Linked DNA regions of Sinobacterium norvegicum. The protein of the gene in region 1 interacts with the protein of each later gene in a pairwise test. Links are inferred from orthologs where the notes say so. Each region holds a gene or a part of one and is shown in the gene's direction. Other genes may lie near its edges. The genes, in order: ptsN and trkA.

Region 1 (3,269 bases):
TCAACCAATTACCCGAGTCCACCCCTTGGCTCAGTGACACCAAAAAAGTTGTCGAGCACTATTTACCGCTACTGGGCAACAAAGATTTTAATCAGCTAATGCGTAGAGCTCGCATCAAAGAGGCGCCACTGAAGGCCGTTATCAGCCTGATTCAAAGCCTTAACCCCCGTCCTGGTGATGACTTAGAGGCCAACAGCGCCGAATATATTGTCCCCGACGTCTACGTCCGCAAGGTCGATGAACACTGGCGAGTGGAGCTAAACCCCGATATCGCCCCCCGCATACGCATTAACAACGATTACGCCTCGCTAATCAAGCGGGCCGACAATAGCTCTGACAATACCTTTTTAAAAGACAATTTGCAGGAAGCACGCTGGTTCCTGAAAAGCTTGCAGAGTCGGAATGAAACACTGATGAAAGTTGCCAGCAAAATTGTCGAAATGCAGCAGGGTTTTCTCGACTACGGTGATGAGGCGATGAAGCCAATGGTCCTGCTCGACATCGCCGACGCCGTTGAAATGCATGAGTCTACGATCTCCAGGGTGACAACGCAGAAATACATGCACACCCCCCGGGGCATCTTCGAGCTGAAATACTTTTTTTCCAGCCACGTCAGCACCGAAAGTGGCGGCGAATGCTCATCGACGGCAATCCGCGCCATTATCAAAAAATTGGTGGCCGCCGAAAATCCTCGCAAGCCGCTCAGCGACAATGCAATGACCAAGCTGCTGGCAGAGCAAGGGATTAAGGTCGCCCGGCGGACAATCGCTAAGTACAGAGAATCCATGATGATTCCTCCCTCAAACGAACGCAAACAACTGGTCTAGACTATAGATAAGCCCGTCAAATATTGGGCGACAACCAAGATGCGGTATTCACACAGACAACAGGGCAATTACAGCCTGTAGCGACAGAGGATAAACATATGCAAATCCATATCAGCGGTCACCACGTCGATGTTACTGAAGCTTTACACGAATATGTCACCAATAAGTTTGGCCGTCTCAGTAGACACTCTGATAGTATTACCAACTCACATGTTACACTGACTGTTGAAAAAACCAGACACCGGGCCGATGCCACGATACACGTGACCGGCGCCGACATTGCCGCATCCTCGGAAGCGGCTGATATGTATGCCGCAATCGACTTGCTAACTGACAAGCTAGACCGTCAATTGCTGAAATACAAAGAAAAGCAAACCGCCAGTAATCATGGCTCCAGATAGCAAGACTTATTAAATTATCATGCAACTGCAAAATATTCTCACACTAGAACGCACCGTCTCAGGTGCGTCAGCCTCCTCCAAAAAACGCGTGCTAGAAATCATTGCAGAACATATCTGCAAGGATGTCAGCGCCTTTGATAACGAGGAGCTGTTTCAGCGTTTTAATGCAAGAGAAAAGCTCGGCAGCACCGGCATTGGCAAAGGCATTGCCATCCCCCACTGCAGAGTGCCCAACTGCCTGGGGATTACCGGCGCCTTATTCACCCTCGACAAACCCGTTGCGTTTGATGCCATCGATGATCAGCCTGTTGATATCTTGTTCGTGCTGATGGTTCCTGAGGAAGCCTGCGATGATCACCTTCAGGCCCTGTCAATGATGGCGGAATTGTTTAGCGCTGAAGATTATTGCCAAAGTCTGAGGGCAACCAACAGCAACCAAGAACTTTTTGATGCCGCCTTGCAGCCCATTGCAACAGGCTAACTGGATTACAAGATAGGGAAGCTATGAAACTAGTCGTCATCAGCGGACGCTCCGGCTCCGGCAAGAGTACAGCGCTTAATGTGTTAGAAGATGTCGGCTTTTACTGTATCGACAACCTACCCGCCTATCTATTGCCCGCCTTGATCAGTGAGGCGAGAGCCAACTCGTCCCCCGAACAAGAGATGCTTGCCGTCTGCATCGATGCCCGCAATAGCTCTCGTACGCTCTCTGAGTTTCCCACCCTTATTTCATCACTGCCGGAAGAAGTCGAGACCTCGGTTATCTATCTCGACGCCGACAACAACTCTCTAATTAAGCGTTTCAGTGAAACTCGTCGTAAGCACCCGTTGAGCAATCGCCACACCGCATTGCAGGAGGCAATTGAAGACGAGCGTGTGATTCTCGAGCCGATTGCTAATATCGCCGATTTAACCATCGACACCACCAAACTTAGCTATCACGAGTTACGTGATTTTATTCGCATTGAGGTCGCCGACCAAAACAGCGGCCAGATGACGCTGCAATTCCAGTCATTCGGCTTTAAAAAGGGCAGCCCCAACCATGCTGATATGGTGTTCGACCTGCGCTGCCTACCCAATCCACACTGGGTGCCATCACTTCGCAGCCAAACCGGCCTTGACGATGGGGTAAAGAACTTTTTATCAGAACAGGATGAGGTGAAAGAGATGTTTGACGATATCAAACAATACCTTGAACGCTGGGTGCCTCGATTCTCCGCCAATAATCGCTCTTATACTACTGTCGCCGTTGGCTGCACCGGCGGACAGCACCGCAGCGTCTTTATGGCGGAAAAACTTTATCAACATTTCAGCGCCCTTTATGACAATGTACAGGTACGCCACCGAGAACTCGATAATAAATAAAGCGACAGCATACTCATGGTTGAGCAACAGATAGAAATCATCAATAAACTCGGCGTCCATGCCAGGGCCGCAGCCAAGCTAGTAACAGTTGCCAGCGCCTTTGCCAGCCAAATCGCCATTATTCGCGATGAGAAAAGCGTCGACAGCAAAAGCATCATGTCGGTAATGATGCTGGCCGCCTCGAAGGGTAGCTGGATAACCATCCGCTGTGAGGGCAGCGATGAAACCGCCGCCATGGAAGCTGTCTGCCAACTGATCAATAACCGCTTTGACGAAGATGAATAGATGCAAATAAGTAACATTACACCACGTTGAATAATACCGATAATGCGTTGTTGTCTTATACTTTTTCTAGCATAATCGCCCCCATTCACCCCACACCATTATCAGAAGGTCACGCCTAGCGCTCAACCACTATCTTCAACAGAGTAATTTTTATGCCCCAAGCTACCGACCAAGCCCAAACTCAGCACCATCTTCGCGCTCTCAATGACGCCGTCGATAGCGGAGCCCTCCAAAGCATAAGGCATATGTTGAAGAGTCTGACCGATGCAGACATCGCTCACCTGATAGAGTCATCCCCACCTAAACAGCGCTCCGTGCTGTGGCGCTTACTCGACAACCGCCGAGAGGGCAGCGTATTACAAGAGCTGGGCGAGGAGCTTCAGGCCAATTT
Region 2 (3,245 bases), on another replicon or contig:
AGGCCTGTCAATACAGTGTCGATGGTATCAACCTTAGCCACGCCAAGGCAGTGGAAGAATTACCCCATTTTTCTCAAGGTTGGGCCAGCGTACAGGATGAGTCGGCCCAACTCGCTGCCGGTTTAATCGGCATTAAAGACGGTGAGCGTGTGCTCGACGCCTGCTGTGCGCCCGGTGGCAAAACCTGCCACCTATTAGAGCAGGGCACCACGGCAACCGTTCACGGCTTGGAACTGGTCGAAGGCAAGCTCGAACGTGTCGAGCAAAACTTACAACGCCTAGGCCTGCAAGCAACACTGTTTGCCGGCGATGCCTCCGAGCCGGAGCACTGGTTCGACGGCCAGCAATACGACAAGATATTACTCGATGCCCCCTGTTCTGCCACCGGGGTGATACGGCGCAACCCCGATGTCAAAGTGATGCGGCAACCGGAGGACATCGCCACTCTGGCGGAGCTACAACTTAAAATATTAACGGCTCTATGGCCGCTGCTAAAGCCTGGTGGTCGTTTGGTTTATGCCACTTGCTCAATCATGCCGCAGGAAAACAGCTTATTGCTTAAACGCTTTGCCGAGCTCACCGGTGACTGCCAGCATCGGCCAATAGCGGCGGCGTGGGGTATCGAACAAACCTTTGGCCGACAGCTGCTGACAGGGCTGCAGGACGGCGATGGTTTCTTCTATGCTTGCATCGAAAAGGCTACAGGCGGACAATAGTAAGCATAACAAGATCTAACAGAACTATTATGGCCACAATCACTAGCCAGCCGGCTATGGGGTAACTGTTTAGCGATGAAAATCTTAATTCTTGGTGCCGGTCAGGTCGGTGGAACGCTGGCTGAGAGTCTCGCCAGCGAGAAAAATGATATTACCGTCATTGATACCGACGTCCCCAGGCTGAAAGAGCTTCGTGATCGGCTCGATATCAGCACTATTCGCGGCAGCGCCTCTCACCCCAACATATTGAAGAATGCCGGTGCCGAGGATGCCGATATATTAATCGCCGTCACCAACAGTGACGAAATCAATATGATCGCCTGCCAAGTGGCTCAGACCCTGTTCCATATACCGACAAAAATCAGCCGCATACGCGCCACGCCCTACCTGTTAAAGAAAAAACTGTTTGCCCCCGAAGCCATACCCATCGACGTCATCATCAGCCCTGAGCAGTTGGTGACTAACTATATTAAGCGGTTGCTCGAGCATCCAGGCGCCTTACAGGTTGTCGACTTTGCCAAGAGCAAGGTGCAGTTGGTCGCTGTCAAAGCCTATTATGGTGGCCCGATGGTCGGTCAAGAACTGAAACAAATACGCGAGCATATGCCGAATGTTGACACTCGGGTGGCTGCTATCTTCCAGCGCGACCAAGCCATTATCCCCAAGGCTGATACCGTGGTTGAGGCCGATGACGAAGTGTTCTTTATCGCTGCCAAGGACAATATCACCGCCGTCATGGCCGAACTTAGACGGCTGGACACCCCCTATAAACGTATTACCATCGCCGGTGGTGGTAATATCGGTGAGCGCTTGGCTGAATCGATAGAGACTCGCTTTCAGGTTAAGCTCATCGAGCAGAACCTCAGTCGTTGCCGACAGCTTTCAGAAAACCTTAACCGAACCATTGTGCTGCACGGCCATGCATCGGATAAAGACTTATTGCAGGCAGAAAACATCGAAGACTGCGATGTCTTTTTAGCGCTGACCAATGATGACGAGGCCAACATCATGTCTTCGATGCTGGCCAAACGCCTAGGCGCCGGCAAGGTCATCACCCTGATTACCAACCCCGCCTACGTCGATTTGGTTCAAGGTGGCGAGATCGATGTTGCTTTATCTCCCCAGCAAATTACCATCGGCAGCTTGCTAACCCATGTCCGCAGTGGCGATATGGCAAACGTACACAGCCTTCGTCGCGGTGCGGCCGAAGCCATTGAAATTGTTGCCCATGGTGACAGCCGATCCAGCAAAGTGGTCGGCAAGAGTATCGGCGAAATCGATCTGCCCAACGGCGTTACTATTGGTGCCATCGTCCGCGCAGAGGAGGTGCTCATCGCCCATAAAAACATTGTTATCCAAACCGATGATCACGTTATCTTGTTCTTAGTCGACAAAAACAAAAGCAAGGAAGTCGCCCAACTGTTTCAAGTTGGCTTTGGCTTCTTCTAAATAGGCTAATAATGCACTTACCCACTATCTTCCGCACCGTTGGTTTTTTGCTGATGCTGTTCAGCTTAACCATGCTGCTGCCGGCCATGGTATCGCTGATCTACCAAGACGGGGCGATTTATCATTTCCTCAACGCCTGCCTAATCACCTTCGGTATCGGAGCCGGTATCTACCTACCACTTCGCCACCAGAAGAAAGATTTACGCACCCGCGACGGTTTCTTAATCACCGCGTTATTCTGGATCGTTCTCGGCCTATTCGGTGCCTTGCCGTTATATTTATCGGACTCGCCCAGCCTCAGCGTCACCGATGCGGTGTTCGAATCGATCTCTGGGCTCACCACAACTGGCGCGACGGTGATTACTGGCCTCGATGAACTGCCAAAGTCCATCCTCTTTTACCGCCAGATGCTGCAGTGGTTAGGTGGCATTGGTATCATCGTCATCGCTGTCGCCATCCTGCCTATGTTGGGTATCGGTGGCATGCAGCTATACCGGGCTGAAACACCGGGGCCGGTAAAAGATAATAAATTAACGCCGCGCATCACCCAGACAGCCAAGACGCTGTTCTTAATTTACCTTTACCTAACAGCAGCTTGCGCGATCAGCTACTGGTTGGCCGGCATGACGTTGTTCGACGCTGTTGGTCACTCATTTTCCACTGTTGCCATCGGTGGCTTTTCCACCCATGACGCCAGCATGGGCTACTACGCCAACAACCCCGTCATTCTGTTTATTGCCTGCGTCTTCATGATCATCGCCGGCATCAACTTCGCCCTCCACTTCGGCGCCTTCCGTGGCTATAGCTTCAGTCAGTATCGGCAAGATCCCGAGTGCTGGTTTTATCTTTGCTTTCTCTTTGGCGCCAGTATCGTGGTGTCGTTGCTGCTGTATTTTCACCACACCTACGACTTCGCCGATAGCTTTCTTTACGGAGTATTTCAGGTGGTTTCTATCGCCACAACCACGGGGTTTGCCACCACCGATTTCTCGGCCTGGCCAAGTTTACTGCCCTTTCTATTGCTGACCTTTGCCTTTCTCGGCGGCTGTGCCGGCTCGACCGGTGGCGGTATCAAGATGA

Evidence for each region.
Region 2: the proteins of ptsN (region 1) and trkA interact in binary tests that used the Escherichia coli proteins (3 or more experiments, as listed by UniProt). The link is inferred for Sinobacterium norvegicum from one-to-one orthologs.

What each region holds. Positions count from the first base shown.
Region 1 is NZ_CAKLPX010000007.1:44,063-47,331, reverse strand. What follows is about bases 41-2,978. They hold ptsN (PTS IIA-like nitrogen regulatory protein PtsN), read left to right. Parts: upstream 41-1,247; coding sequence 1,248-1,709; downstream 1,710-2,978. Other genes in these bases: L9P87_RS17260 (HPr family phosphocarrier protein), read left to right, coding at 2,609-2,878; rapZ (RNase adapter RapZ), read left to right, coding at 1,733-2,593; hpf (ribosome hibernation-promoting factor, HPF/YfiA family), read left to right, coding at 926-1,228; L9P87_RS17280 (RNA polymerase factor sigma-54), read left to right, coding at 41-827. Outside these bases: more of L9P87_RS17280, read left to right, coding at 1-40; L9P87_RS17940 (hypothetical protein), read right to left, coding at 3,001-3,123; mgtE (magnesium transporter), read left to right, coding at 3,124-3,269. UniProt on the Escherichia coli protein: Seems to have a role in regulating nitrogen assimilation.
Region 2 is NZ_CAKLPX010000004.1:221,596-224,840, forward strand. The notes cover bases 65-2,978. They hold trkA (Trk system potassium transporter TrkA), read left to right. Parts: upstream 65-791; coding sequence 792-2,165; downstream 2,166-2,978. Other genes in these bases: rsmB (16S rRNA (cytosine(967)-C(5))-methyltransferase RsmB), read left to right, coding at 65-716; L9P87_RS15615 (TrkH family potassium uptake protein), read left to right, coding at 2,177-2,978. Also shown: more of rsmB, read left to right, coding at 1-64; more of L9P87_RS15615, read left to right, coding at 2,979-3,245. UniProt on the Escherichia coli protein: Part of the constitutive potassium transport systems TrkG and TrkH. May regulate the transport activity of TrkG and TrkH systems. Binds to NAD(+) and NADH.